Regions from separate parts of the Pseudomonas cremoricolorata genome, predicted to be linked through region 1. Evidence: riboswitches for the same ligand, from Rfam matches in the RefSeq annotation. Region 1 holds a riboswitch; the other holds the start of a gene.
What was found. A riboswitch is a leader RNA that binds a small molecule or an ion and turns the genes downstream of it on or off. The one in region 1 is predicted to bind cobalamin.

Region 2: another riboswitch for cobalamin. It lies ahead of LK03_RS16840 (ABC transporter substrate-binding protein); the one in region 1 lies ahead of LK03_RS18100 (CbtB domain-containing protein).

Annotation. Positions count from the first base shown of each region.
Region 1 covers NZ_CP009455.1:3,989,423-3,993,572, reverse strand. The annotation lists gene LK03_RS18120 (response regulator transcription factor) at 1-64, opposite strand, end outside; gene cobM (precorrin-4 C(11)-methyltransferase) at 337-1,083, opposite strand; gene LK03_RS18110 (cobalamin biosynthesis protein) at 1,117-1,518, opposite strand; gene LK03_RS18105 (CbtA family protein) at 1,520-2,209, opposite strand; gene LK03_RS18100 (CbtB domain-containing protein) at 2,220-2,405, opposite strand; cobalamin riboswitch at 2,516-2,743, opposite strand; cobalamin riboswitch at 2,806-3,013, shown strand; gene cobW (cobalamin biosynthesis protein CobW) at 3,114-4,150, shown strand, end outside.
Region 2 covers NZ_CP009455.1:3,702,615-3,706,764, reverse strand. The annotation lists gene LK03_RS22040 (sterol desaturase family protein) at 1-28, opposite strand, end outside; gene LK03_RS16845 (DUF1624 domain-containing protein) at 270-1,436, shown strand; cobalamin riboswitch at 1,464-1,662, shown strand; gene LK03_RS16840 (ABC transporter substrate-binding protein) at 1,790-2,797, shown strand; gene LK03_RS16835 (FecCD family ABC transporter permease) at 2,818-3,813, shown strand; gene LK03_RS16830 (ABC transporter ATP-binding protein) at 3,810-4,150, shown strand, end outside.

The DNA.
Region 1 (4,150 bases):
CGAGCAACATGCTTACGGCAAATCGAATGGCAGCGTGGTCATCGACTACCAGTACGCTTGTCATGGGAAAACTCCTGTCGGAAAGGTGGTCCGTTTCCTGAAATCACCCAGGAACACGTCGCTGCCTCAGCAGAGGACGCGCACCATACGTCGAATCTGGCGGCTTAGTAATGGCGGACAGAGAAGTGTTGAAAAAGCCTTGATGATCTGACGAAAAATCCTACAAGCGAAGGTGATGAGTGCAGTCTAGGCGACGCCTGACGTCCTACGCAGGGGAGACGATGGAAGGCGCCTTCCCGGCAGTGCAGGCGAGGTGCAACGGGTGAGCGTTGCGGCTCAGGGGCGATACAGGTGGGCGTGGCTGGCGCGGTAAAGTGCCGACTCGGAGAACGGCGCATCGCCCAGCACTGGACCGACCAGGATCAGCGCAGTACGCCGAAAGCCCTTGGCGTTGGTGAGGTCGGCGATATCTTCGAGCGTACCCAGCACCCAGTCCTGGTCGGGCCAGGTGGCACGGTGCACCACTGCCACCGGGCACCGGGCACCGTAATGCGGCAGCAACTGGGTGACGATTTGCGGCAGATGCCTGACGCCCAAGTGGATCGCCAGGGTGCAGCCATGCCGGGCCAGATCGGCCAGTTGTTCACCCGCAGGCATGGGTGAGCTGTCGCCGTAGCGGGTGAGGATGACCGTTTGCGCGACGCCGGGCAGGGTGAGTTCGCAGCCCAGCAGTGCGGCACTGGCCGCGGTGGCGGTCACACCGGGAATGATCTGGTAAGGAATGTCGAGCAGGCGCAGCCTGGCGATCTGTTCGCCGATGGCACCATACAGGCTCGGATCGCCGCTGTGCACGCGAGCCACGTCCTGGCCTTGGCGGTGCGCGTGGTCGATGGCCTCGATGATCTGTTCGAGGTTCATCTCGGCGCTGTTGAGCACCTGCAGCGCCTGGTGCCCTTCAAGCACCGCCGCTGGAACCAGCGAGCCTGCGTAGATGATCACCGGGCACTGACGGATCAGGCGCTGGCCCTTGACCGTGATCAGCTCCGGGTCGCCAGGGCCGGCACCGATGAAATAGACCGTCATGAAAAGTCCTTGCTGCGGGTCGAAAGGGCGCGATTATCCGCGTCCAGCCAGCGCAAGGGTAGCCTTGCCTGCGACACGCCGCTCGACCCACAGGCGCGCTGACCCTTCGGCGCAGGTGGCGGCCACCAGCGCGGCGCTCTCGGCCACACCCCAGCAGCCGGTGTGGGCGAAGGCGCTGGCCGAGCGTTGGCTAAGCTGGACGACGACCCCGTTCAACGTGGCGGCATCGAAGGTCAGCAGCGGTAGACCCAGCTGCGCGGCCAGCGCTACAAGTCCCGGTTCAGCAGCCTTCAGGTCGATGCTGGCGATGGCCTTGAGCGAGGCAACCGCCAGACCCTGCTGGTGCAAGGTGTCGTGCAGCAGCGCCGACAGCGCCTGCACCGAGCAGCCGCGTTGACAGCCGAAGCCGGCATACAGCGCCGGCTCAGCGGGCATGTCAGGCACGCGCGCCGCGCCGGTACAACCAGGCGCTGAGCAGCCCCAGGGCCAGCCAGAAGGCGGCGTTGGTCAGCCATGAAGCGAGCTTGAACTGTGCCTCCAGGGCCTCGGGGGCCAAGCTTGCGTGCATTTCCGGTTGCGGTGCGCCGACCACATGCGGCGCTACCAGCAAGGCAGCGCCGAGCAGCTTGAACAGCCACGAGCGGGCGAAGACCATCAAGCCCAGGCCTGCTGCGGTAGCAGCGGCGGTGGCGATCCACCAGGTCTGTCGCTGCCCCAGATCGGCGGCGGCAGTGCCCGGCAATTCCGGCGGCAAGCCCAGGGTCGGTGCCAGGCAGAACACGGCAAAGCCAGCCAACCCCCACAGCGCGCCGGTGGCAACCCTGTTCGGCTCGCGCAGGCTATAGAGCGCGGCCAGCATCAGGGCGAAACCGACCGCGACCACCAGGTTGCCGCCTGTGGTCGACAGTACCCGCTGCCAGCCGTCTTGCGGCGCCCAGGCTTCGGCGCTGTGTTCGTGAGTAGCGGCGCCCTCGGGGTGTTCGTGCTGCGTGGCCACCGGTTCGGCGACCTCGAAGGTTTCGGCCTGGAGAATCAGCGGGCTGACCCACAGGCTTTGCAGCGCAGTCAGCAGCAGCGCGGCGAGCAGGCCACTGAACCCGGCGGTGCGGGCGATACGAGTGATCATGGCGGCGGTCTCAGTGGCAGGGGAAGGCGGCGCTGTGGCGGGTGTCGTGGGCGGCGTTGTGCACCGCTTCGATGTGCGAGAAGCCGGCGAAGTACACCAGGCACAGGCCCAGCAGGCTGGCGCCGAGGGCGACCGTGATGCGCTGGCTCAGGGTGGTGGGGGTGACCAGGGTAGGTTTGGCGCTGGTGATGGGCATGACGCGTTCCTCTGCTGACTGAAAGACAGACTCTTCGAAGGCAGGCCACGCGCGAACGCCCCAGCACCGGACGGCACTGAGGCAGACGACAGCGCCCGCCCACCGCGGGGTGTAGATCGACGCATCAGGCCGGTCTCCGGGCTGGCGAGCGGAAGCAGGGCTTCCAGTGCGTGGCATCGTCCTTCCCAGGCCGTTGCAGTGGCCCAGTGGTCAAGACGCCTGGCTCGCTTACCGTTGCGGGGGCAGCACCGGCCTTGTCCTGTCTGCCTGGGCAGCACGGACGCACCGGTTTCCCGTTTCACCCCAATACAAGGGGCACCTGAACGTAAGTGCGCTAGCAAATCATGGGGCGTATTTCCCGTCAATCACCGCCAGCGGTTGACCGTCTGGCAGGCACTGCGTAGCCTTGCCGCTTCGAGGTTCTCGGGTGGCTGTCTTTGCCCATCCGAGCTAAGACGGGAACGCGGTAAAGGCCGCGGCTGCCCCCGCAACTGTAAGCACCGAAGCACATCGACACGGCCACTGCGCAGCTGCGGGAAGGCGTCGATGTCCAAGCTCTTGATGAGCCCGGTGCAAGCCAGGAGACCTGCCTCGGACGGCTTTCGACTATCAACCGGGCGGGGTGATCCGGTGGCGAGCACGCTCGGCCAGCCTGGCCGCAGGCGATCGTCCCGCATGCCCGCGCCATCCTGCCAAGGGCACCGATCCATGAAAACACTGGCCAAGCTCCCCGTTACCATCGTCACCGGCTTCCTCGGCTCGGGGAAAACCACGTTGCTGCGGCACATGCTCGACAATGCCCAGGGCCGGCGGATCGCGGTGATCGTCAACGAGTTCGGTGAGCTGGGTATCGACGGTGACATCCTCAAGCAATGCAGCATCGGCTGCAGCGAAGAGGAGGCCACCGGCCGGGTCTATGAACTGGCCAACGGCTGCCTGTGCTGCACGGTGCAGGAAGAGTTCTTCCCGGTGATGCGCGAGTTGGTGGCGCGCCGGGGCGACCTGGACCACATCCTCATCGAAACCAGTGGCCTGGCCTTGCCCAAACCTTTGGTGCAAGCGTTCCAGTGGCCGGAAATTCGCAATGCCTGCACCGTCGATGCGGTGATTACCGTGGTCGACAGCCCGGCGGTCGCCGCCGGCACCTTCGCCGCCTACCCCGACCAGGTCGACGCCCAGCGCAAGCTCGACCCAAATCTGGACCACGAATCGCCGCTGCACGAGCTGTTTGCCGACCAGTTGGCCAGTGCTGACCTGGTGGTGCTGAACAAGGCTGACCTGATCGACGCCGAGGGCCTGGCCAAGGTCCGCGCCGAGGTGCAGGAAGAACTGCCGCCTGCGGTGAAAGTGATCGAAGCCAGCAGCGGTCGTCTGCCGCTGGAGGTGCTGCTGGGTCTTGGCGCCGAGTCGGAGGTGCACATCGATGGCCGCCGCACCCACCACGATTCGCACCACGACGAAGACGGCGAGCACGACGACCACGACCACGACGCCTTCGATTCGATTTCCCTCGACCTGCCCGAAGCCGACGAGCGCCTGCTGCTCGATGCGCTGGGCCAGTTGGTGGCCGAGTTCGGCATCCTGCGCGCCAAGGGCTTCGCGGCAGTGCCCGGCAAACCCATGCGCCTGCTCATCCAGGGCGTTGGCAGCCGCTTCGACAAGCACTTCGACCGCCCATGGCGCAGCGATGAAGCGCGCATCACGCGCCTGGTGCTGATCGGCCAGGACCTCGACGCCGCGGTGCT
Region 2 (4,150 bases), 290 kb from region 1:
TGAGAAAGACGACGAGGTTGGTCAGCATGGTGTTCGATTCGGCTCGTGGTGATGGGGCTTGGAGTCAATCAGGCGCTGCGACGTTCCACGCCGTTTCAGCGCTGGCAAGGCGTTTCGCAGTGAGTGCTCGACCCTAGCATGACCAGGGTCGTAAGGCTTGACCTGTGTAGGACAATTCTTCACTCAGGCGAAAAAAGCGTAGTGGCTGTCGCGGTAAACGATATAAGATAACATTTCGTTTGCCATCAACCCCTTGCCTGCGATTGCCCATGACAAGTGCCAATGCCACTCCCACCCTGCTCACCCAGCGCCTGCAGAGCATCGACGCTCTGCGCGGCCTGGTGATGCTCTTCATGTTGCTCGACCACGTTCGCGAAACCTTCTTTCTGCATCACCAGGTCGGTGACCCCATGGCCGTGGCCAGCACCGAACCTGTGCTGTTCTTCAGCCGTACCCTGGCGCACCTGTGTGCCCCGGTGTTCGTCCTGCTCACCGGTCTCTCGGCCTGGCTGTATGGCGAAAAACAGCAGAGCCGCCAGGCGGTCTCGGCATTTCTGTTCAAACGCGGGTTGTTCCTGGTGCTGCTGGAATTCACCGTGGTCAATTTCGCCTGGACCTTCCAGCTGCCGCCCAGCGTCGTCTACCTGCAAGTGATCTGGGCCATCGGCCTGAGCATGATCGCCCTCGCCGCGCTGGTGTGGCTGCCGCGATCAGCGCTGATCGCCCTGGGTGTGCTGATCATCGCCGGGCACAACCTGCTCGACGGTGTGCACTTCGGCGCAGACTCGCTGATGCACGTGCCATGGGCGATCCTCCACGACCGTGGCTGGCTCGACGTCTCCGAACATATGCGCCTGCGCACCTCCTACCCGCTGCTGCCGTGGATCGGGGTGATCGCCCTGGGCTATGCCATGGGCCCCTGGTTCGCCCGTGGCGCCAATGCCCAGGTGCGCCAGCGGCGTCTGTTGCTGGCTGCGGCCGCGGCGCTGCTGGGCTTCGTGGTGCTGCGCCTGATCAACGGCTATGGCGAGGCGCCGTGGAACAGCTACCCAAGCCTGGTGCAGACGCTGATGAGCCTGTTCAACATCACCAAGTACCCGCCGTCGTTGCTGTTCCTGTGCCTGACCCTGGGCTGCGGCCTGTTGCTGCTGCGCGGTTTCGAGCGCGCCGGGCAGGCGCGCTGGGTCGGGGTGCTGGCGGTGCTGGGTGCGGCGCCGATGTTTTTCTACCTGCTGCACCTGTACGTACTGAAAGTGGCCTATGTGCTGTGCGTGGCGATCTTTGGTCTGAACCAGGGCGACTACTTCGGCTTCGACGGCATGGGCGCGGTGTGGCTGTGCGCCGTGCTGCTGAGCGTGGCGCTGTACCCTCCGGTGCGTGCCTTCGCTCGGCTCAAGGCGCGCCGGCGCGACATCGCCTGGCTCAAATACCTGTGAAAGCCGTTCCCTGCCAGCGGCCGATGGTCTACCATGCCGGCCGCCGGTTTCCACCCAGGAATTAATAGGGAATCCGTGGCTCGCCAACGGCTGAGCTAAACGGAACTGCCCCCGCAACTGTAGGTGCCGAGCCTGCTCCATCGATGCCACTGGGCCTGCGCCCGGGAAGGCTGGAGCCGGGCGAAGACGCATCAGTCAGGAGACCTGCCGGCACACATTCACCGACCGGCGGGGTGTCCGGGACGGCCATCTGCACCCTTCCCAGGGTGGCGCCGCCTGCCTTTGCGCAGGCGGCCTCGACGATGCCTGTCCGTGTCGCAGCCCTGCCGCTGTATTCGATAGGAGATCGCCCAATGCTACGTTTCGCCGCCCTGCTCGCGGGCCTGGGTTTGTCTGGCCTGGCCCAGGCAGCCGCCACCCACTACCCGCTCAAGATCGACAACTGTGGCCAGCCGCTGAGCTTCGCCCACGCCCCGCAGCGCGCCGTGACCATCGGCCAGGCCGGCACGGAAATCCTCTACGCGCTGGGCCTGGGCGACAAGCTGGCCGGCACCTCGCTGTGGTTCAACGACGTGCTGCCCGAGTTCAAGACCCTCAACGACAAGGTCGAGCGCCTGGCCGACAACGACCCAAGCTTCGAGGCCGTGGTCGGCAAACGCCCGCAACTGGTCACCGCGCAGTTCGAGTGGATGGTTGGCGCGCAAGGCGTGGTCGGCACCCGCGAGCAGTTCCATGAGCTGAACATTCCCACCTACCTGCTGCCCTCCGACTGCGAAGGCAAGGACAACCTCACCGGCGCCGATGGCACGCGCACCCAGCAGTTCCAGGTCGAGAGCATCTACAAGAGCGTCAGCCAGCTGGCCGAGATCTTCGACGTGCAGGACCGCGGCGCCGCGCTCAATACCGATCTGCAGGCACGCCTGGCCCAGGCCAAGCAGCGCCTGGCGGGCAAGGACCTGTCGGGCACCACCGCGCTGTTCTGGTTCTCCAGCGCCGATCTGGACATCGACCCCTACGTGGCCGGGCGTCAGGGCGTGGCCGACTTCATGCTGCAGACCCTGGGCGTGCGCAACGTGGTGGAGTCCACCGAAGAATGGCCGACCGTGGGTTGGGAAACCCTGGCCAAGGCCAATCCGACCTGGCTGATCATCGCGCGCATGGACCGCCGCCGCTTCCCCGCCGACGACTACCAGAAGAAGCTGGAGTTTCTCCGTAGCGATCCGGTGGCGAAGAACCTCGACGCGGTCAAGGCCGGGCGCATCATCGTCCTCGACGCCGAGGCCATGCAGGCCGGTATTCGCCTGTTCCGAGGTCTGGAGACGCTGTCCAGCGCCTTCGCCAGCGGTAAGCCCGCACCGTGAGTGCGCGCCTGTTGCCGGCCATGGCGCTGGCGCTGCTGGCCCTGCTGGCGGCGCTGCTGGCCGGGGTCGCCATCGGCGAAACGCCGATTTCCCTCAAGCTGGTGTACCAGGTGCTGGCCAATCATCTGTGGCAGGCCGGTTACCCGCTCGACCCGATCGACGCCGGCATCGTCTGGAACTACCGCCTGCCACGCACGCTGGTCGCTGCGGCGTGCGGCGCGGGCCTTGCGACCTGCGGGGTGATTCTGCAGGCGCTGCTGCGTAACGCGCTGGCCGAACCCTACCTGCTCGGGCTGTCCGCCGGCGCCTCGACCGGCGCGGTGGCGGTCGGTTTGCTGGGCATTGGCGGAGCGGCGCTGTCGCTCTCGGCGGGCGCCTTCATCGGCGCGCTGTTTGCTTTTGCCCTGGTGCTGCTGCTGGCCCGCGCGGCAGGGCCGACGCACAACAATGCCCAGGTGATTCTGGCCGGTATCGCCGGCTCGCAACTGTTCAATGCCATCACCGCGTTTCTCATCACCAAATCGGCCACCGCCGAGCAGGCGCGGGGCATTCTGTTCTGGCTGCTGGGCAATCTCAGTGGCGTGCGCTGGCCGTCGGTCAGCCTCGCACTGCCGGTGGCGCTGCTGGGCCTGGCGATCTGCCTGTGGCACCGGCGCAGCCTCGATGCCTTCACCTTCGGTGCCGATTCGGCGGCCTCGCTGGGGGTGCCGGTGCGCCGTACCCAGTTGCTGCTGATCAGCTGCGCGGCGCTGGTCACCGCGGTGATGGTGTCGATCGTCGGCGCCATCGGCTTCGTCGGGCTGGTGATTCCACACGCCCTGCGTCTGCTGCTGGGCCCCGGTCACAGCCGCCTGCTGCCGGCCAGCGCCCTGGGTGGCGCATTGTTCCTGATCAGCGCCGATGTGCTGTCGCGCACCCTCATCACTGGCCAGGTGATTCCAGTGGGCGTGGTCACCGCGCTGATTGGCGCGCCAGTGTTCGCGTTGATTCTGATCAGCCGTCGGGGGGCACGATGAGCAACCTCAGCGACGTGCACCTGGCGCCGTTGCGCTGCGTCGAGCTGGGCCTGCGCGTGCGCGGCCATCAGTTGCTGCACGGCATCGACTTGCAGGTGCTGGCCGGCGAAACCCTGGGCATCGTCGGCCCCAATGGCTCGGGCAAATCCACCCTGCTCAAGCTGCTGGCCGGCCTGCGTGCGCCCAGCAGCGGCGCCGTGCAGTTGTTCGGCGAGCCGCTCGACAGCCTGCCGCGCCGGCGGGTGGCGCAGCGTCTGGCGCTGGTCGAGCAGCAGGCCGATACCCACGAGGCGATCCGCGTGTATGACGCGGTCGCCTTAGGCCGCACGCCCTGGCT